DNA from 2 places in the Actinoplanes teichomyceticus ATCC 31121 genome. Region 2 is predicted to be linked to the other one. Evidence: riboswitches for the same ligand, from Rfam matches in the RefSeq annotation. Region 2 holds a riboswitch; the other holds the start of a gene.
What was found. Region 2 has a riboswitch for glycine ahead of gcvT (glycine cleavage system aminomethyltransferase GcvT). Riboswitches for the same ligand answer to the same signal wherever they lie in the genome.

Region 1: linked by a shared signal. The riboswitch ahead of gcvP (aminomethyl-transferring glycine dehydrogenase) and the one ahead of gcvT (glycine cleavage system aminomethyltransferase GcvT) in region 2 are both predicted to bind glycine.

Annotation. Positions count from the first base shown of each region.
Region 1 covers NZ_CP023865.1:4,135,879-4,146,649, forward strand. The annotation lists gene ACTEI_RS18230 (class I SAM-dependent methyltransferase) at 1-404, opposite strand, end outside; gene ACTEI_RS18235 (peptide deformylase) at 401-889, opposite strand; gene ACTEI_RS18240 (AAA family ATPase) at 886-1,605, opposite strand; gene ACTEI_RS18245 (sigma-70 family RNA polymerase sigma factor) at 1,811-2,335, opposite strand; gene ACTEI_RS18250 (chorismate-binding protein) at 2,490-3,716, opposite strand; gene ACTEI_RS18255 (DUF5999 family protein) at 3,838-4,038, shown strand; gene gcvP (aminomethyl-transferring glycine dehydrogenase) at 4,162-6,972, opposite strand; glycine riboswitch at 7,050-7,154, opposite strand; gene mgrA (L-glyceraldehyde 3-phosphate reductase) at 7,251-8,210, shown strand; gene ACTEI_RS18270 (nucleotidyltransferase domain-containing protein) at 8,258-8,938, shown strand; gene ACTEI_RS18275 (class I SAM-dependent methyltransferase) at 8,955-9,809, opposite strand; gene ACTEI_RS18280 (helix-turn-helix domain-containing protein) at 9,857-10,438, shown strand; gene ACTEI_RS18285 (hypothetical protein) at 10,578-10,771, shown strand, end outside.
Region 2 covers NZ_CP023865.1:4,535,217-4,545,987, reverse strand. The annotation lists gene ACTEI_RS20135 (zinc-binding dehydrogenase) at 1-165, shown strand, start outside; gene ACTEI_RS20130 (hypothetical protein) at 213-707, shown strand; gene ACTEI_RS20125 (MFS transporter) at 836-2,128, opposite strand; gene ACTEI_RS20120 (MarR family winged helix-turn-helix transcriptional regulator) at 2,189-2,647, shown strand; glycine riboswitch at 2,701-2,795, shown strand; glycine riboswitch at 2,800-2,877, shown strand; gene gcvT (glycine cleavage system aminomethyltransferase GcvT) at 2,911-3,951, shown strand; gene ACTEI_RS20110 (L-serine ammonia-lyase) at 4,032-5,345, shown strand; gene ACTEI_RS20105 (cyclase family protein) at 5,554-6,411, shown strand; gene ACTEI_RS20100 (DUF1330 domain-containing protein) at 6,562-6,897, shown strand; gene ACTEI_RS20095 (S1 family peptidase) at 7,081-8,139, opposite strand; gene ACTEI_RS20085 (cupin domain-containing protein) at 8,788-10,050, shown strand; gene ACTEI_RS20080 (putative bifunctional diguanylate cyclase/phosphodiesterase) at 10,058-10,771, opposite strand, start outside.

The DNA of each region.
Region 1 (10,771 bases), 400 kb from region 2:
TCGACCGGCGAGCCGGGGTGCCGTTCGCGGGCCAGGGCGATCGCGGTCTCGGCGATGTCGAAGGCGGTCACCGTGTACCCGAGCGTGGCGAGGTGCTCGGCGTCGCGGCCGGGGCCGCAACCGACCACCAGCGCGCGCCTCCCCTCGCCCGGCGGCAACCCGAACTCCCGCAGGTGGACGCTGGCCGCGGGCGCGTCCCAGGGCACCACCGCGTGGCCGTCCCGGGCCTGCGCGTAGAGCCGCTCGAACCATCCGGTCGGGTCGCCGGCGGCCAGCGACGCGGCGGCGAACCGCCGGGTGTCGGCGGGCCCGGGCGGCAGCGCGGCGTCACCGGGACCACCGCCCGGCCGCGGCACCGCGTCGGCGGGGTCCGGCAGCGGCGCGGCGTGGCCGCAAACGGTCACCGGGGGACCACCCGGCGCAGCTCGCGCAGCGCCTGCCGGCGGACGTCGCCGGTGAGCGTGTCGATGTAGAGCCGGCCGTCCAGGTGGTCGGTCTCGTGCTGCAACGCCCGGGCCAGGAACCCGGTGCCGTGGATGACGACGGGTTCGCCGTGCTGGTCGAAGCCGCGCGCGGTGACCGACATGGCCCGCTTCGTGGCATAGCCGAGGCCGGGCAGGGACAGGCAGCCCTCGTCGTCCTGCTGCTCACCCTCGTGATCGGACAGCACCGGGTTGACCAGGTGTCCGACCTGGCCGGCCACGTTGTAGGAGAAGACCCGCAGGCTCACCCCGATCTGCGGGCCGGCCACCCCGGCGCGGCCCGGCTCGCGGACGGTGTCCTTTAGGTCCCGCACGATCTCGCGCAGGGCGGCGTCGAAGTCGGCGACCGGGTCGGCGGGCGTGCGCAGGACCGGGTCACCGTAGAGCCGGATCGGCCTCACTGTCATGCCGCAAAGCCTATCCGGTCGTTACCTTCGCCCGCCTGTGCCTCGGCCGGCCCGGCAGTCGCGACCAGGCGCAGCCCCGCGAACCGGATGGCGGTCAGTCCGGCCGCCGCGGCCCGGTCGATGATCGTGATGGTGGCGGCGTCGCGGTGGATCGGATGGCCGGGGTCGGCCACGTCGCGCAGCAGTCGCTGCCAGTTGCGGCAGTGCGCGGCGAACACCGACGGACGCACCTTCCGCTTGCGGGCCTCCTGCCCGGCGAGCGCCACCCGCGGATCGACGTCCAGCAGCAGCAGGTGGGTACGCCGGCCGGCGCGCCCGGCCGCCGCGGTGATCAGCTTGCGGGCCCAGGCCCGGGTGCCGCACTCGTGCACGACGATCGACTCGCGGCCGCGCAGGGCACGCAGCAGGCGCAGGTAGTGGCTGGCGTGCACGAGCGGCCGCCAGTACCGGTAGGGCAGCGCGCCGAGGTACCGGCTCAGGCGGGCCCGCTCCTGCTCGGAGTCGAGCACCCGCACGCCCGGCTGCGGCAGCAGGCGCTTGAGCAGCGTGGTCTTGCCGGCCCCGGGCACACCGGCGACCACGAGCAGCGAGCCGGCCGGGAAACCGAGCTCCCCGACCGGACGGCCGCGCAGGTCACGGCCGGCGGCCGGGGCGATGTGCACGGTCGCGCCGGTGGCGGCGGGGTCGAGGACCGCGAGGTCGGCGAGGGTTGCCATGGTCGTTCCTTCCCGCCGGGGCAGGAACCGAACTCCCGTGACCGCCGAGACCCCGGCCCCCGTCCGCGGCGACACACGTCACCTGCAGGGCCGAAGGTCTGGTCCGCCCCGGGTCGCCCCGGAACCCGGCCGCCGGGCGCCACGCGGGCGCCAGGATGTCGAACGGCCGGCGAAGGACTACTCCCCTTCGGCGCAGACAATACCCTCACGCCGCAAACAACGTGGGACGCTCGCGCAGCAGCATGTGCTTGAGTTTGATCAGGGACCGGCGGGTCTGGCTCTTGACCACCGTGATCGGCACGCCGAGCTCGGCGGCCACCTGTTCCACACTGTGGTCGGCGAAGTACCGCAGCAGCACGATCGCCCGGTCCCGGGCGGGCAGCCGGCCCAGCGCGCTCATCATGGTGACCCGCAGGTCCGCGTCGACGGTGTACGACGGCTCGCGCAACCGGCCCGGTGTCGTCTCGGTGGAGCTGCGCCGCCGCCGGTGGTCGAGGTAGGTGCGCAGCAGGACCTTGTGGGCGTACGCCGGAAGGTTGTCGCTGCCGGCGGCCCGCTCCCAGCTCAGGAACAGCTTGGTCAGCGTGGCCTGGGTGAGGTCCTGGGCCAGGTGCCAGTCCCGGCACAGCTGGTACGCGCTGCTGTGCAGGCGCGCGGAGCTGGCGTACGCGAAGCGGGTGAACTCCTCCCTCGGGGAGGGAGCCGACGGTGGGGTGAGGAGTTCAAGCATGACCAGGGTGTCGCCTTCTCTGCAGCCACCGTGGCCGTTCTGCCACTGTGGACCGTCTCCGTGGAACGCGTGCGCCAAAGTACGCGTTCATCCCGCGTTCGTGGGGGCGGACCGTGAGAGTGGCACGCAATGGGTAGAGAAGGCTCGGAAGCGCCTATGCGGGGGCTGTGACCGCACCCGCCAGCGCGGCGCGCAACGGGGCGGCCTTGGCGGCGGCCTCGGCGACCTCCGCGGCCGGATCGCTGTCCGCGGTGATCCCGCCGCCGGCCCAGGTGTGCACGCGGCTGCCGTCGACCGCCACGGTGCGGATGCTGAGCCCCAGGTCCAGGTGGTCGTGACCGATCCAGCCCAACGCGCCCATGCTCACCCCGCGGCCGACCGGCTCCAGGGTGGCGATCTGTCGAAGGGCGGCGAGCTTGGGAGCTCCGGTGACACTGCCGCCGGGGCAGACCGCGCGGAGCAGGTCGGCGAGGTCGAGGTCGCCGTCGAGGGGCGCGGAGACGACCGATTCGGCCTGCCACAGGTCGCACCACCGGCGGACCGCGAACAACTCGTCGACGCGGACCGGCCCGGCGCCGGGCAATCGGGCCAGGTCGTTGCGTTCCAGATCAACGATCATGACGTGTTCGGCGCGTTCCTTGGCGGAGGCCAGCAGGTCGCGGCGACCGGCCGCGGTGGCCGGGCGGGTGCCCTTGATCGGCCGGGTGAGCACCCGGCCGTCACGAACCTCGACGAGGGTCTCCGGCGACGCGGTGGCCAGCGCCCAGCCGCCGTCCGGCGCGGCCAGGACGCCGCCGTACCGCGCGCCGGGCAGGGTGGCGACGCGGCGCAGCGCCGCGGCCGGATCCGCGGTGTACGGCGCGGCCCCGTGCCCGACCACGTTGACCTGGTAGACGTCGCCGCGCCCGATCGCGTCACGGACTCGCTGGACGGCGCGGGCGTGCTCGGCGGGTGTCCAGCTCTCCCGCCACGGGCCCAGGCGCCAGCCCGCGGACCGGGCCGGCGCGTCCGGCGGCGGCCGGTCGGTGTGTTCGTGGACGACCGCGTACACGTCGGGGATGCCGGGCACCGGACTGGGGGCGCCCGGAGTGGCCTGGATCATCACGCATCCGGCATCTGCCGACACGTAGAGCGATGCTCCGCACAGGAGGCCATGACCGTTAGGCCGGTATTTGTCAGCCGAACGGCCGAGGTTTCGCACCGGCAGTCCGTTGTCGGCGAGGAAGGCGGTCAGAAGCTCGGCAGGGTCACCGGAATCACCCCGGCGCCACGCGAACACACGTAACGCATGGTGACGGGCACGGCAGGCGGTCGGCGCCGCCGGCGGAGCGACGGAGGGAGACAGCCGGCAGTGGTCGCCGGACCCCGGAGCGTGGACCATCGATACCGCGAAATCGCGGTCGGACGCCGTCACCGCCGGGCACCGTCATCGTTCGATGTGAGGTAACGTTCGACCCCGACTTTGTGAACCTTCACACAGCCCCCTACCGGAGTAAACGCTGATGTGCCAGCACCAATCCCCCTGCCCCCCAGCCGACGCGATCGACCGGGAGGCCGCCCGCACCGTGGCGACCTTCCAGGAACAGGGCTGGAGCCTGCTCTGCAACGGCGTCATCGTCTTCGAGGACACCGGTGAGCTGCTTCCGGACGGCACCACGATCGAGCCGCACCGCGGTCCGGCACGGCACGCTCTCGCTGCGTAATCACCCAGGGTAACGAAACCACCGCGGTGGCGGCGGTGGGTTCTGCCCGCGCGCTCGGGGCTGCACCGAAAGACGGCGCAGGCCGCGATCATGATGACCGCGACCTGCGCACGCGTCCTCCGGTCAGCTCTCGAACGCCTCCGGCGCCGGGCACGAGCAGACCAGGTTGCGGTCGCCGTAGGCCCCGTCGATACGGCGCACCGGCGGCCAGTACTTCGCCGTCCGGTCGACGCCCTCGGGGAAACCGGCCACCGAGCGCGGGTACGGGTGCGACCACTCGTCCGCGCTCACCGCCGACGCGGTGTGCGGCGCGTTCGCCAGCGGGTTGTCGTCGCGGGGCCACACGGCCGCCGCGACCTGGTCGATCTCCTTGCGGATCGCGATCATCGCGGCGCAGAACCGGTCCAGCTCGGCCAGGTCCTCGCTCTCGGTCGGCTCCACCATCAGGGTGCCGGCGACCGGGAACGACATGGTCGGTGCATGGAACCCGTAGTCGATCAGCCGCTTCGCCACGTCGTCCACGCTCACCCCGGTGGCCTTGGTGATCGGCCGCAGGTCGAGGATGCACTCGTGCGCGACCAGGCCGTTGTCCCCGGTGTAGAGGACCGGGTAGTGCTCGCGCAGCCGGGCCGCCACGTAGTTGGCCGCCAGCACCGCCGACGCGGTCGCCTGGGCCAGCCCGTCCGGCCCCATCATCCGCAGGTAGGCCCAGGAGATCGGCAGGATGCCGGCCGAGCCGTGCGCCGCCGCCGACACGGCGTGGTGCTCGCCGGGCTCCAGGGGGTCGCCCGGCAGGAACTCGGCCAGGTGCGCACGCACCGCGACCGGCCCGACGCCGGGGCCGCCGCCGCCGTGCGGGATGCAGAACGTCTTGTGCAGGTTCAGGTGTGACACGTCGGCGCCGAACTTGCCCGGCTTGGCGAAACCGACCAGGGCGTTGAGGTTGGCCCCGTCGACGTACACCTGGCCGCCGGCCTCGTGCACCCGCGCGCACAGCTGCGCGATCGAGGTCTCGTAGACGCCGTGCGTGGACGGGTAGGTCACCATGATCGCGGAGAGCGCGTCCCGATGCTTGTCGATCTTGGCGGCCAGGTCGGTGAGGTCGACGTTGCCGTTCTCGTCGCAGGCCACCACGACCACCCGCATACCGGCCATCACCGCGCTGGCCGCGTTGGTGCCGTGCGCCGAGGACGGGATCAGGCAGACGTCGCGGTGCGCCTCGCCGCGCGAGCGGTGGTAGCCGCGGATCGCCAGCAGGCCGGCCAACTCGCCCTGGGAGCCGGCGTTGGGCTGGACGCTGACCGCGTCGTACCCGGTGATCTCGGCGAGCCAGCCCTCCAGCTGGGCGACCAGTTCCTCGTAGCCGCGGGTCTGGCCGGCCGGGGCGTACGGGTGGATGTTCGCGAACTCCGGCCAGGTGACCGGCTCCATCTCGGTGGTGGCGTTCAGCTTCATCGTGCACGAGCCCAGCGGGATCATGCCGCGGTCCAGCGCGTAGTCACGGTCGGCGAGCCGGCGCAGGTAGCGCAGCATGCCGGTCTCCGAGTGGTGGGTGTTGAACACCGGATGGTCCAGATAGTCGGTGGTCCGGGCCAGCGGCTCGGCCCCGCAGGCGGCCGGTGCGGCCACGGCGGCGCCGAAGGCGGCGAGCACCGCCGCGACATGGGCGGCGGTGGTGGTCTCGTCGCAGGCGACCGACACCCGGTCCGCGTCGACCGGGCGCAGGTCGACGCCGGACTCCGCGGCGGCCGCGACGATCGCCGCGGCCCGGCCGGGCACCACGGCGGTGACCGTGTCGAAGAACGCGGTGTGGGCCAGCTCGACGCCGGCCGCGGTGAGGCTGCCGGCCAGGGTCAGCGCGTGCTCGTGCACCCGCTTGGCGATCGCGCGCAGCCCGGCCGGGCCGTGGTAGACCGCGTACATGCCGGCCATCACGGCCAGCAGGACCTGGGCGGTGCAGATGTTGCTGGTCGCCTTCTCCCGGCGGATGTGCTGCTCGCGGGTCTGCAGCGCGAGGCGGTAGGCGGGCGCGCCGTCGGCGTCCTTGGACACGCCGACCAGCCGGCCGGGCAGCGAGCGCTCCAGGCCGGCGCGCACGGCCAGGTAGCCGGCGTGCGGGCCGCCGAAGCCCAGGGGTACGCCGAAGCGTTGCGTCGTGCCGGCCGCGATGTCCGCGCCGATCTCGCCGGGCGGGCGCAACAGGGTCAGCGCGAGCAGGTCGGCGGCGACAGTGACCAGGGCGCCGCGGGCGTGGGCGGCCTCGACCAGGGCGGCGTGGTCGCGGACCGCGCCGGACGCGCCCGGGTACTGCAGGTGCACGCCGAAGCACTCGTCCGGCAGCGGCTCACCGGCGTCCAGGTCGACCAGGCGCAGCTCGATGCCGAGCGGTTCGGCGCGGGTGCGCAGCACGGCCAGCGTCTGCGGGAACGTGTCGGCGTCCACGGCGTACGTCGAGCTCTTGCTCCGCGACGCGCGGCGCGCCAGCGTCATCGCCTCGGCCACCGCCGTGGCCTCGTCCAGCATCGACGCGTTCGCCGTGGTCAGCCCGGTCAGGTCGGTGACCACGGTCTGGAAGTTCAGCAGCGCCTCCAGCCGGCCCTGGCTGATCTCCGGCTGGTACGGCGTGTACGCGGTGTACCACGCCGGGTTCTCCAGCACGTTGCGCCTGATCACCGCCGGCGTGTGGGTGCCGTAGTAGCCCAGGCCGATCATCGGGGTGGCCGGCGTGTTGCGCGCGGCGATCGCCCGCAGCTCGGCGATCGTCTCCTCCTCGGAGGCGCCCGCCGGCAGGTCCAGGGCGCCGCGGAACCGGATCGACTCGGGGATCGCGGCGTCCATCAGCTCGTCGAGTGACTCGTACCCGACGGTCTTGAGCATCTCCGCCTGCTCGTCGGCCTGCGGGCCGATGTGGCGATGGGTGAACGGCGACGTCATAGGGGCGGCTCCCGGGCTGAAGAAGGTCGACATGCAACCTCCCCCTCTGTCATACCCAGCCGGGCACTTCAGAGTCGCCTGCCCACGCGGTCCTTTTGCCTGAGAGGTTCCGGGGAGGATTTGCCCCTTCGGCGCCGATGGGCCCTGAAGGTCAGGACCCGGGTCTCTCCCGCGCGGGTGTTGCCGGCTGCTCTCAACCTACCAGCGCACACGGTCATGATCGGAATGCCTAGGCTGTGTCTGTGACCTACTCCCCTGCCGTTGACCGTTACGAGTCCATGACGTACCGCCGCGCGGGTCGCAGCGGGCTGCAGCTGCCGGCCATCTCCCTCGGGCTGTGGCACAACTTCGGCGACACCCGCCCGGCCGAGCGCCAGCGCGACATCGTCCGCCGCGCCTTCGACCTCGGGGTCACCCACTTCGACCTGGCCAACAACTACGGGCCGCCGCCGGGCAGCGCCGAGACCAACTTCGGCCGGATCCTCGCCGGCGACCTGCGGCACCACCGTGACGAGCTGGTCATCTCCAGCAAGGCCGGCTACACCATGTGGGACGGTCCGTACGGCGACTGGGGCTCGCGGAAATACCTGATCAGCTCGCTGGACCAGTCGCTGAAGCGGCTCGGCGTCGACTACGTCGACATCTTCTACCACCACCGGCCCGACCCGCAGACGCCGCTGGAGGAGACGATGGGCGCGCTGGACGCCATCGTGCGCTCCGGCAAGGCGCTGTACGTCGGCCTGAGCAACTACCGGTCCGAGCAGACCGCGAAGGCCGCCGCGATCCTGCGCGAGCTGGGCACGCCGCTGCTGATCCACCAGCCGTCGTACTCGATCCTGAACCGCTGGATCGAGCACGACCGGCTGCTCGACACCCTCGCGGAGGCCGGCGCCGGATGCATCGCGTTCAGCCCGCTGCAGCAGGGCCTGCTCACCGACCGCTACCTCGACGGCATCCCGGACGACTCGCGGATCCGCACCAGCGTGTTCCTGGACGAGAAGGCCCTGGACGCGAAGACCATGGGCCGGTTGCACGCGCTCAACGACCTCGCCAAGCGGCGCGGGCAGTCCCTGGCCCAGCTGGCGCTGGCCTGGGCGCTGCGCGACCCGCGGATGACCAGCCTGATCATCGGCGCGTCCAGCGTGCGGCAGCTGGAGGACAACATCGGCGCGCTGCGCAACCCGGCGCTGAGCCAGGACGAGCTGGACGCCATCGACGCCACCGTGCTGGACCTCTAGAAAAATCGCGCGCCCGCCCGGGGCCGGTTTCCGTACCGTCCCCGGGCATGCGCACGGACCTCGTCGAAGAGCACACCATCCTGTCCGTCGTGGTCGGCTCGCGCGCCTACGGCCTGGACACCCCGGACAGCGACCACGACCGGCGCGGCGTCTACGCGGCGCCGACCCGCGAGCTGTGGCGTCTCGACAAACCGCCCACCCACCTGGACGGTCCGGCCGAGGAGCAGTTCTCCTGGGAGATCGAGCGGTTCTGCACGCTGGCCGTGCAGGCCAATCCGACCGTGCTGGAGGTGCTCTGGTCGCCGCTGGTCGAACGGCTCACGCCGGACGGCGAGCAGCTGCTGGCGGCCCGCCGGGCGTTCCTGTCGCGGCGGGTGGCCGCGACCTACGGCAACTACGCGCGCGACCAGCTCGACCGGGTGGCCGCCCGGCGGGCCCGCACCGGCGAGACCAACCACAAACAGGCCATGCACATGATCCGGCTGCTGATCGCCGGCGCGCACGTGCTGCGCACCGGGGAGGTCCTGGTCGACGTGCGCGGGCTGCGTGACCGGCTGATGCCGATCCGGCACGGCGAGCTGCCGTGGGCGGCGGTCGCCGCCTGGGCCGCGCGGCTGCTCGCCGACCTGGCCGAGGCCGCGGCCGGGACACGGCTGCCGGAACACCCCGACCGGGAACGGGTCGACCGGCTGCTCGGCGAGATCCGGGAGCACGGCCTGCGCCGGTGACCGGTTTGCCGGCGCGTCAGCCGCGACGGCCGATCCACACGTCCCGGGTGGCGCGGACGGTGAGATCGTCGCGGCCGGGCAACCCGGCCACGATCGCGTCGAGGGCGGCCAGTTCGGCGCCGCCCAGCCGGTCGCCGAGCCGGTCCCGGGTGCGCTGCAGGGTGACCTGCGCGTAGCGCAGCGCGGCGGCGCCCAGCGGCGGGCGCAGCTCGATGGCGAAACGGCGCGCGCCCTCGAGCTCGAACCCGGCGGCCCGCAGCCGGGCGCCCCAGTCCTCGCCCATGTGCATGCCGGCCTCCCGCCGCAGCCGGGCCAGCTCGGCCTGGCAGCGGTCCTCCAGGGCGCTGCCGGCCGGGTCGGTGAGGAAGCGCGGGAACCCGTCCAGCTCGCTGATCACGACCGCGCCGCCGGGGCGCAGCACGTCGCGGACCCGGGTCAGCGCGGCGGCCGGGTCGGCCAGGTGGTGCATCGACGCCGACGCCCACACCAGATCGGCCGGGCCGAGCTGCGGCCAGTCGCCGTCCAGGTCGGCGCGGACCGTCCGGACCCGCTCGCCGCAGCCGGCCTCGGTGGCGCGCCGCCGCAGCCGGGCGAGCATGTCCTCGTCCACGTCCACCGCGGTCAGCGCGGCGCCGGGCAGGTGCCGGGCCAGGGCGAGCGTGCCGGTGCCGGTCCCCGCGCCGAGGTCGACGACGCGCGGCCGGTCCGGCGCCGCCGCGGCGGCCCAGCCGATCACCTCGTCGTAGTAGTCGCGCAGCACCTCGGCGTCGAGGTCGAGCATCTCGGCGAGCTGACCGGGCTGATCGTGGCCGTGCCGGTGGTGGCCGTGCTGGTGAGTACCGGGCTGGTGGTGACCGTGTTCGTGTGCCATGCCCCGAGGCTACCGCCGCCTTGCGTGAACGGCATACCATCTTGCGTATGACGCAAGACGGTGAGCTGGACGCCCTCGTCCGCCAACGGATCCGCGGGCTGCGGGTCGCTCGCGGCTGGTCGCTCGACGAGCTGGCCGCCCGCAGCTATCTGAGCCCGTCCACGCTGAGCCGCATCGAGACCGGGCACCGGCGCATCGCCCTCGATCAGCTGGCCCCGATCGCCCGGGCGCTCGGCACCACCCTCGACCAGCTGGTCGAGTCGGGCCGGGACGAGGACGTGGTGATCCGCCCGCACCACGACGCGTCCCGCGGCATGACCACGTGGCTGCTCAGCCGCGAGGGCGTCCCGGCCGGGATGACCGTGGCCAAGCTGCGCGTGGACCGGCCGGTGCCGGCCGACCTGCGGGTGCACCCCGGCCGCGACTGGTTCGTCGTGCTCTCCGGCGCCGTGGTGCTGCGCCTGGCCGAACGCACCATCGTGGTCCGCACCGGCGAGGCCGCCGAGTTCTCCACGATGGTGCCGCACGCGTTCGGCTCCACCGGCGGCCCGGCCGAGATCCTGTGCATCCTCGACCACGAGGGCGAGCGCTCCCACCTGGGACCGGCCCGCGACCGGCGACCCGGCTGACCCCGCGACCGGTCCGGCGGCGGCCCAAGGTCGACAACCCGACAGCCGGGCCGGCGCGTCACGACCGGCGGACCTGACGCGGTCCGGGTTCAATCGACGTGCACATCTGTCGACGGTCATCGTTGCGGGGGGACCGATCATGGATTACTACCTGCTGGCCGGGGACGGGATCCTGGCCGAGGAGTTCGCCTACGGCGAGGACCACGTGACCGTGGGGCTCGGCGGCGCGACGTGGGCGCCCGGCGACCGGCGGTGGCGCGGCGCCGGATCGTTCGCCCGATGCCTGCGTACGAACGGAGCCCTGCTCGCCACGGCCACGCCGGTGGACCGGGA
Region 2 (10,771 bases):
TCCGGCCCGGAGCACGTGCTGGAGTTGCTCTCGCTGGTGGCCCTCGGGCGGGTGGAGTTCTCCCGGTCGGTGAGCGGGACGTGGCCGCTGGCCGAGGCGGCCGAGGCGGTGCGGCGGCTGGACGCCAAAGAGGACAGCCCGATCCGGCTGATCCTCATCCCGTGACCATTCGGCGGTCCTCGCCGCGCCGTGCGGTACGCAACCATGGACGGGTGAGCAGAACCAGATCGATCGGCTGCTATGGGGGACCGCCGCCGGACGCGCCAGATCCGGTACGGGAAATCTGGGCGTACGACGGCGCCCTCGCGGTCCTTCTCGGCCAGTTGCTGCGCGACGTCGACGGCATCCCACCGGATCACCGTCCACGGTGGTGGGAGTCGCGGGTGTCCGAGGTCCGCGCCCAGGCCATGTTCAGCGACCTGTTCTTCGACGTCGCGCTGGGGCTGGACGCCGACGCCCGGGAGGAGCTGGCCGAGCTGCTCGACGACACCGCCGGGCGGATGCTGGAGCGGGCGCCGCGCACGCCCGGCCAGACCGGCGACTGGTACTTCGTCTTCCGCGGCGATCATGCCTACGAGGTGGGGCCGGTCGCCGAGCTCGGCCAGGCGCTGGCCCTGCTGCTGCGGGGCAAGCTGCCCGCCCCGCCGCCCGGCACCCTGTGGTTGTACGGGGCGCCGGGCGGACGCACCACGATCAGCCCGCGGTGAGGGTGCCGCCGTCGGCGGCCTGGAGTTCGGCCGGCAGGTCGAGGCTGTCTGCGGTGCCCGGCCGGCGGCGCGGGGGCCGGGCGCCCCGCCCGCCGGGGGCGACCCGTGAGCGCTGCGGCGACGTGGTGTCAGCGCCGCGGGGTGCCCGTGGTCTCCCGCTCGACGTCGATCGCGTCGGGCGCGCCGCCGAACTCGTCGGCGACCTCGCCGGCCACCTCGTCCGGGGAGCCGTGCGGGTCGGCGGCCATCGCGGCGTCGGCGGCGGCGAGCGCGCGGTGGCCGGTGGTCAGCACCGCGACGCCGAGCAGCACGGCGACCGCGCCGGCCAGGAACGGCACGTGGATGTTCCCGTGGTCGACCATCTCGCCGGCGGCGTACGGCGCCAGGCCGCCGCCGACGAAGCGCACGAAACCGTACGCCGCGGAGGCGACCGGCCGCTCCACCGGTGCGACGAGCATGACCGCCTGGGTGGTCAGCGTGTTGTTGATGCCGGCCACCACGCCGGAGGCGATCACGCAGACCACGACCACCCAGCGGGTGTCGGTGCCCAGGCCGATCAGCGCCAGCAGGACGGCGAAGGCGCTCAACGCCCCGTACAGCGCGGGGGCGGTGCCGAACCGGCGGTGCAGCCACGGCGCGCCGGTGATCGAGAAGAAGGCCAGCAGCAGGCCCCAGGCGAAGAACACGAAGCCGAGCTGCGTGGCGCCGAGCTCCATCGGGTACGGCGCGTAGCCGAGCATGGTGAAGAAGCCCCAGTTGTACAGCAACGCGGTGACGCCCATGATGAGCAGGCCGCGGTGGCGCAGCGCCCGGATCGGCTCGGTGACCGAGGTGCGGCGCGCCGGCTTCGGGGTCGGCTCCAGCAGGACGGCCGTGGCGAGCAGGGCGATCGCCATCAGCACCGCGACGCCGAAGAACGGGCCCCGCCAGCTGATGTCGCCGAGCAGGCCGCCGATCAGCGGGCCGGCCGCGATGCCCAGGCCGAGCGCCGCCTCGTAGAGCACGATCGCGCCGGCGAAGCCGCCGGTGGCGGACGCGACGATCACGGCCAGCGAGGTGGCGATGAACATCGCGTTGCCCAGTCCCCAGCCGGCCCGGAACCCGACGATGCCGTCGATCGTGTCGGAGAGGCCGGCGAGCGCTGCGCACACGACGATCAGGCCGAGCCCGGTGATCAGCGTGGCCTTGGCGCCGATCCGGCTGGCGATCCAGCCGGTGAACAGCATCGCCACCGCGGTGACCAGTAGGTAGCTGGTGAACAGCAGGCTCACCTGACTGGGGGTGGCGTGCAGTTTGTCGGAGATGGCCGGCAGGATCGGGTCGACCAGCCCGATGCCCATGAAGCTGACGACGCAGGCGAACGCGACCGCGAAGACGGCTCGTGGTTGGTTGAACAATGATGGACCGGGAGCGCCACTCACCGGATCACCTCCGCGTAGGACAAGATCTGGATGTTTCAACCCTAGGTACATAATGAGGTTATGCACATGGCGGACGGCCGGAGTCGTGGGTCACAGTTGCTGCCGGTGCTGGCGCAACTGGTCCGTTTCCTGCGCCAGCTGGAGGGGCCCGAGCACCCCAGCTCGGTCGCGCTCGCGGTGCTGCGCCGGCTCGCCGACGAGGGGCCCGGCCGGGTCAGCGACCTCGCCCGCCTGACCCGGGCCTCGCAGCCGGGCATGACCCAGCTGATCGGCCGGATGGAGAGGTCCGGCCTGGTGCAGCGGGTGCCCGACCCCACCGACGGCCGCGGCGTGCTGGTCGGGGTGACCGGGGCCGGCCGCCAGATGCTCGCGCGCACCTACGCCCACTACGCCGAGACCCTGGACCGGCTCTTCGAGCGGCTGCAACCGGACGACAGCGACGCCATCCTGCGGGCGCTTCCGGCCCTGACCCGGCTGGCCGAGGCGGGGGAGAAGGAGGGCCCGGACAATGGATCTTGAAGACCCTGGGCCGGCCTGATAGCTTCCGAACCACAAATGAAGACTTCGCCGCTGCAACCGCTGCGGGAGAGCACCCGCCACCCCGGGGGTCGCCGAAGGAGCAACTTCTCCCTCAGAATCTCTCAGGCCCACGTACCGCACCGGTCAGGCGACTCTGGAAAGTCCGGAACACTCCGGCGCCCAAGGTGCAAACCGTTCGCGCGGTGAACCTCTCAGGCCCGATGACAGAGCGAGGGAGGCCCGACCGCCAAGGAGCCTCCCTCTTGCGACGCACCGCGCTTCACGACGTGCACCAGCGCCTCGGCGCCACCTTCACCGGCTTCGCCGGCTGGCAGATGCCGCTGCGGTACGGCAGCGACGTGGCCGAGCACCACTGCGTACGCAGATCGGCCGGCCTCTTCGACCTCGGGCACATGGGCCAGCTGGAGGTCACCGGCGCCGACGCCGCCGCCTTCCTGGACTACGCCCTGGTCGGGCGGCTGTCCGCGGTGCCGGTCGGCCGGGCGAAGTACACCATGCTCTGCCACACCAACGGCGGCGTCCTCGACGACCTGGTCGTCTACCGGCTCGCCGAGCGGCGCTTCCTGGTCGTGGCGAACGCCGCGAACGCCGCGATCGTGCTGGCCATGCTCGGCGAGTACTCCGGCGGCTACACGGTCACCGTCACCGAACGGGATCGCGCGCTGATCGCGGTGCAGGGCCCGCACGCCGTCCGGGTCGTCGGCGAGCACCCCGACCTGCGCTACTACGGCATCAAGCCGGACCGGTTCGCCGGCCGCGACGTGCTGCTGGCCCGCACCGGCTACACCGGCGAGGACGGGTTCGAGATCTACTGCGACAACGCCGACGCCGAGGCGGTCTGGGAACGGGCCGCCGCGGCCGGGGCCGCCCCGGCCGGACTCGCCTGCCGCGACACGCTGCGCCTGGAGGCCGGGATGCCGCTGTACGGCCACGAGCTGACCGTGCGCACCACCCCGTTCCACGCCGGTCTCGGCCGGGTCGTCGCGCTGGACAAGCGTGACTTCGTCGGCGGCCCCGCGCTGCGCGCCGTGCGGCCGGAGACGGTGCTGGTCGGGCTGGTCACCCGGGGCCGGCGCGCGCCACGCGCCGGGTACGCCGTGCTCGACCCGGACACCGGCGCGAAGGTCGGCGAGGTCACCAGCGGCGCGCCGTCGCCGACCCTGGGCCACCCGATCGCGATGGCGTACGTGGCGAAAAACCTGGAGAAGAAGCGTCTCGTGGTCGATGTGCGGGGCACCCATGAGGAAGCCGACATCGTTCCGCTCCCCTTCTACCGACGATAGAGGCCCGATGCGTCACACCAGGGACCACGGATGGCCCACCCGTCCCCGCGCCGCCCGCCCGCACCCGGAGGTCTGAGGACATGGCCGTCTCCGTCTTCGACCTGTTCTCGATCGGCATCGGGCCGTCCAGCTCGCATACGGTCGGCCCGATGCGCGCCGCCCGGATGTTCACCGCCCACCTCGACGACCGGGTGACCGGCATCCGTGCCGAGTTGTTCGGCTCGCTCGGCGCCACCGGCCACGGCCACGGCACGCCCCGCGCGGTCCTGCTCGGTCTGGCCGGGCACGATCCGGAGACGGTCGACACCGGCCTGGAACCCCCGGCGGACGGCCGGATCGCGCTGCCCTGCGGCCGCGTGGTCGAGGTCGACCTGGTGCTGCACCGGCGGCGGTCGCTGCCCGAGCACCCCAACGGGATGACCTTCACGGCCCTCGGCTCCGACGGCGCCGAGCTGCTGCGCAAGACCTACTTCTCGGTCGGCGGCGGGTTCGTCGTGGGCGCGGGCGCCTCCCGGGTACGTACCGGCGACACGCCGCTGCCGCACCCGTTCTCCTCGGGCGCCGAGCTGCTGGCGCTGACCCGCGCCACCGGGCTGTCCATCTCGCGGCTGATGCTGGCCAACGAGACGGCGTGGCGCCCGCAGAGCCAGGTGCGCGCCGGACTGCTCGCGATCTGGCGGGTGATGCGCGAGTGCGTGGACGCCGGGCTGGACGCCGAGGGGGTGCTGCCCGGGGGCCTCAAGGTGCGCCGGCGGGCCGCCGTGACCGCCCGCCAGCTGCGCGCCGCCGGGGATCCGGCCGTGCACGCGATGGAGTGGCTCACCGCGTACGCGATGGCGGTCAACGAGCAGAACGCGGCCGGAGGTCGCGTGGTGACCGCGCCCACCAACGGCGCCGCGGGCATCATTCCGGCGGTCCTGAGCTACTACATGTCGTTCGTGCCGGGCGCCTCTCCGGACGGGGTGGTCCGCTTCCTGCTGACCGCGGGCGCGATCGGGCTGCTGTTCAAGGAGAACGCGTCGATCTCCGGCGCCGAGGTGGGCTGCCAGGGCGAGGTCGGCTCGGCGTGCGCGATGGCCGCCGCCGGCCTGGCCGAGGTGCTCGGTGGGACCCCGGAGCAGGTGGAGAACGCCGCCGAGATCGGCATGGAGCACAACCTGGGGCTGACCTGCGACCCGGTCGGCGGCCTGGTGCAGATCCCGTGCATCGAGCGGAACGGGATGGCGGCGGTCAAGGCGGTGACCGCGGCCCGGATGGCGCTGCGCGGCGACGGGCGGCACCACGTCTCCCTGGACAAGGTCATCAAGACCATGAAGGAGACCGGCGCCGACATGAAGATCAAGTACAAGGAGACCTCGCGCGGCGGCCTCGCCGTCAACGTCATCGAGTGCTGAGGCTGCCCCGCCGGCGTCGGCGGGCCACCTCTCGCGCCGTTCGCGGGACAGGTCGGGTTCTGGGGTCATCGCGGGCCGCGCCTCGTGCCGTCCGCCGTTTCCGGGGCGGACAACCGCGATCCGTGCGGGCAGGATGGGGGCAGTGAGCGGGCGTCGCGCGACGATCACGGGCGGCGAGCCGCGGCCGAGCCGAGGAGGTTGATCCGCGATGTGCACCGGGCCGGGCCGGACCGGAGTGACCCGCCGCGCGCTGCTGTCCGGCGGGGCGGGGGCGGCCGCCGCCGTGGCGCTGGCCGAGCCGGCGCAGGCCGCGGGCAGGCACCGTGGCCTGCGTGACCTGACCCATCCGCTCGGGCCGGCCTTCCCGGCGTTCAGCCCGGGGGAGGAGGCGGCGCGCGGCACCGTCACGACGATCCCCGACGACGGGTACTACATGCAGCAGTGGCGGCTGATCGAGCACGTCGGCACGCACGTGGACGCGCCCGCGCACTTCACCCCCGGCGGCCGTACCTCCACCGAGCTGCGGCCGTCCGAGCTGATCCGCCCGGCCGTGGTGATCGACATCGCGGAGCGGGCCGCCCGCGACGCCGACACCGTCGTGACGGTGCGCGACATCCAGGCGTTCGAGCGCCGCCACGGCCGCATCCCGGACGGCGCGGCCGTGCTGATGTACTCCGGCTGGGGCGCGAAGGCCGGCGACCCGGACGCGTACCGCGGCGCCGACGCGGCCGGCACGCTGCACTTCCCCGGCTTCGGCACGGACGCCTGCGAGTGGCTTCTGCGCCACCGCGCGATCGGCTGTCTCGGCGTCGACACGCTCAGCATCGACCCCGGCGACTCGGCGACCTTCGACACCCACCGCGCGCTCACCGGCGCCGACCGCTACGGCCTGGAGAACCTCGCCGGGCTGGACCGCGTCCCGCGGCATGGCGCGACCGTCTTCGTCGGCCTGATCCCGTACGAGGGCGGCTCGGGTGGTCAGGCGCGGGTCCTCGCACCTGGTGAGTGGTCGGGCGTGGGTCGCCGCCTGGTGAGTGGTCGGGTCCGGGTCGTCGCCGCCTGGTGAGTGGTCGGGCGTGGGTCGCCGCCTGGTGAGTGGTCGGGTCCGGGTCCTCGCCACCCGGTGACCGGCGCGCCCGGCGACGACCTGGCGGGTAATCGCCACGGCGGCGCGCGACCGGCAAGATCGAGACATCGCCGTACCGGAAGGAGCATGATGACCGCCTACGCCGTCGCCCATCTGCGCACCACCAGCGCCCACGAGGACGTGCTGACCTACATCGAGCGGGTGCAGGACACCATGGCGCCCTACGGCGGGCGCTTCCTGGTGCACGGCACGCAGGTCGAGGTCGTCGAGGGGGAGTGGCCGGGCGCCCTGGTCATGCTCGCCTTCCCGGACATGGACTCGGCCCGCGCGTGGTACGCCTCCCCGGCGTACCGGGAGATCCTCCCGCTGCGCACCCGCCACATCGCCGGTGACGTGGTCTTCGCCGAGGGCGTCCCACCCGGCTACGACGCCCGGGCGACCGCCGCCGCGATGCGCGCGGGCTAGAGCCGGCCGGGCGCGGCAGGCCCGCGGATCCGCGGGCCTGCGGAATGCCCGGCGACGCGGGCGCCCGCGGCGACCTGCCACCGGCACATCCGGCGCGGTGCGGCCCTGCGGCGGGAGGCGGGGTGCGGGTGGCCGGGCGCCGGCCGGGGTCGCGCGAATCGCTCGCCGGGCTCGTGCTCGCGGTCAGCGGCGGCGCCGGGTGGGTGCTTTGCGCCGGTGACCGCCCCCGTGGCCGCGGCCCCCGCCCGGGCCTCCGCTGCCGCGCGTGCGGCCCCGGCTGCCCGTGCGGCTCGGGCTGCCCGTGCGGCTGCGGGCGGACCTCGCTCTGCGGCCTCGGCGGGACTCGGCCAGGCCGACGCAGAACATGACCGCGGCGAAACCCACCCCGAGGTACGCCGCCCACGGCATCCGGAATCCCGGCGCGTGCGTGGCCGCGGCGGGCGGGGCCGGGCGGGCGCCGGCGGGAGCGGCATCCGAGCCGATCACCGAGGTGATCCACGCGGCCACCGTGTCGATCCGGCCGGCCTGGTCGGCGCCGGTGTGCGGGCAGTCCGGGCCGTGGCTCACCACACCGACGACCGTCGCCGTGCCGTTCGGGCCGGCGGTGAAGTAGGGCCCACCGGAGTCGTGCTCGCAGGCGCTGGTGGTCCGCGCGGGTTCGACGCCGGACATGCCGATCTCGGTGCGGGTGACCGACGTGACCCGGAACAGCCCGGTGCGCAGCCGGTCCGGGGTCCGGCGCGCGGTCGCCCGGATCAGTCCGTAGCCGACCAGCCGCACCCGGGCGCCGAGCTTCGGGGCGACGCGGCTCACCCGCATCGGCCGTACGTCGGTGACCGCCCGGTCGAGCCGGGCCAGCGCCACGTCCACGGAGCCGTGCTGGCGGACCGCCACCACGCGTACGTCGTGGCCGCCGGAGCCGCCGAGCGCGGCCCGGCCGACGGTGGCGACCGTCCTGCGGGCGACCGGGCGGGCGACCCGGTTGCCGCGGGTGTCCCGGAAGCAGTGGCCGGCGGTGAGCACCCAGTGCGGCGAGACCAGGCCGCCGGAGCAGGAGCTGTCCCGGGTGCCGCCACCGGCGACCGGGATGTCGACGCCGGTCAGTTTCACCGCGAAGCCGTACCTCCCGTCGGGCACGGCGAGGCCGTCGGCGATGGCGTTGGCCGGCGTGGCGCCGAGCAGCACGACGGCGAGCGCCGCGAGGCAGGCGCCGACGGCCCGCCATCCCCGTTGACCCTCCATACGGGAATACTGTCGGATGCCGTCCACCCGGGCGGAACGCGTGCCACCCGAGTGAGGTTCGCGCCGGCGGGCGATCGTCGACGCGGTGGCGGCGTCCGGGCGCCAGGCCGGCTCGGCGGGTCGGTGCCACGGGTCGTGCGGTGCGGTGGCCGCCGGGTGACCGCGGGTTTCGTCCGGGCGATGATGAGCGGCGGGTGAGCCGGTGAGACCACCTCGGCTGGAAAGCCGCGGTGCTCCCGTGCGGTGACAGCCGCCCGCGGCACGGTTCTGGGCCCGGGGCGCGGTCTCGCGGAGCGGCGGCCCGCATGGCGGCGGTGCTGGACCCAATTGATCCGATTATGTACGATTTAGGGGATATAAGGCCATTATTCGGGGGAGCACCATGGGACTCAGCAACGACGACATCATCAGCTCCGACCCGTCCGACAAGGACGGCGAAGGCCCGGCCGACGGCGGCGCCAACCCGCTCGGTCGTGACGGTGGGGCTGACGGGGGTGCCGGTGAGGGTCCGGCCGATGGTGGGGCGAATCCGGCCGGTCGTGACGGTGGGGCTGACGGGGGTGCCGGTGAGGGTCCGGCGGACGGTGGGGCGAACCCGGCCGGTCGTGACGGTGGCGCCGACGGCACCGCCTCCTGAGGCCCGGCCGGATGGCCGCGGCCGCGAGCGGCAGCGCGCTGGCCCGTACGGTCGCGGCGGAGCCGGATGAGTTCGCCGCCGCCTACTGGGGCCGGCGGCCACTGCTGTCCCGGGCCGCCGACCTCGGTGGCCCGGGCGGCTTCACCGACCTGCTCTCCCCGGCCGCGGTCGACGAGCTGCTCAGCCGGCGCGGCCTGCGCACCCCGTTCCTGCGGGTGGCGCGGCAGGGCCGGATGCTGCCCGCCGCGCGGTACACCGGCGGCGGGGGCGCCGGCGCCGAGGTCGCCGACCAGGTGCTCGACGAGCGGGTGATGCGCCTGTACGCCGACGGCGCCACCGTGGTGCTGCAGGGCCTGCACCGGCTCTGGCCGCCGCTGATCGAGTTCACCGGCCGGCTCGGCGCCGAGCTGCGCCGGCCACTGCAGGTCAACGCCTACCTGACGCCCCCGTCCAGTCAGGGCTTCGCGACCCACTACGACACGCACGACGTCTTCGTGCTCCAGGTCGACGGCGCGAAACGCTGGTGCGTGCACCCGCCCGTGCTGCCCGACCCGGTCGAGCGGCAGCCGTGGGGCGGGCACGCCGACGAGGTGGCGGCCACCGCCGAGGGCGAGCCCGCGCTGGACGTGGTGCTGCGCCCCGGCGACGCGCTCTACCTGCCCCGCGGCTGGCTGCACTCGGCCCGTACCGAGGGTGGCCGGTCCCTGCACCTGACCGTCGGTATCCGCGGCCTGACCCGGTACGACCTCGTCGAGGAGCTGATGGCCGAGGCGATGGGCGAGGCCCGGTTGCGGGCCACCCTGCCGTACGGATTCGACGTGGCCGACCCGGACGCCGTCGCCGCCGAGCTCACCGCGACCGTCGACGCGCTGCGCTCCTGGCTGCTGACCGCCGGCCCGGCGCCGATCACCGCCCGGCTGCGCGACCGGGCGTGGCCCTCGGCCCGGCCCGCGCCGCTCGCCCCGCTCGCCCAGCTCGACTTCGCCGACGCGCTCACCCCGGCCGCCGAGGTGGTGGTCCGGGGTGGCCTGCGCTGGGCGCTGGACCCCGCCGGTGACCGGGTGACGCTGCGGCTCACCGGCCGGTTCCTGGACCTGCCGGCGGAGTGCGAGCCGGCGCTGCGAACGGTGCTCGACGGCGCCCGGCACCGGGTCGGCGACCTGCCGCTGGCCACCGACGCCGACCGGCTGGTGCTGGTCCGCCGGCTGCTCACCGAGGGGGTGCTGGTGCCCGCGGCGGGGCGGACCGGGCGTACCGGGGAAGGTCCTGGCTGAGCGGGCCTCAGGCCGCGCGGTCGCGCCGCCGCGACGCCGCGGCGCCGCCGTCCGGCAGCATCGCGTCGATGTCGGCCGCCGGCAGCGGGCGGGCGAAGTGGAAGCCCTGCGCCTGGCGGTACCCCAGCTCGAACAGCCGGCGCGCCTGCTCGGCGGTCTCCACACCCTCGGCCACGGTGCGCAGGCCCATCGTCTCGGCGATCCCGGTCAGGGCGATCGCGATGGCCTCCTGTTGCGGGGTGCCGCCCAGCCCGTCGACGAACGACTTGTCCACCTTGATGGCGTCCACCGGGCAGGTGCGCAGCAGGCCCAGCGAGGAGTGCCCGGTGCCGAAGTCGTCCAGGGCGATACTGACCCCCAGCCGGGACAGCGCGTGGACGGTGGCCAGCGCGCGTCCGCCGGCGAACACCGCGGTCTCGGTGATCTCGATGGTGAGCTGCGCGGCCGGGACGCCGTGCCGGGCCAGCGCGGCCGCGACCACGTCCGGCAGGGCCGGATCGAGCAGTTGCCGGGCCGACACGTTGACCGCCACCGACCGCAGCGCGTCCGCGCCGTGCCGCTGCCGCCAGGCGGCGGCCTGGGCGCAGGCCGTGTCGATGATCCAGGCGCCCAGCTCGACGATCAGCCCGGTGTCCTCGGCGACCGGGATGAAGTCGGCCGGCGACACGATCCGGCCGTCCGGCTGCCGCCAGCGGATCAGCGACTCCACCGCGATCGGCCG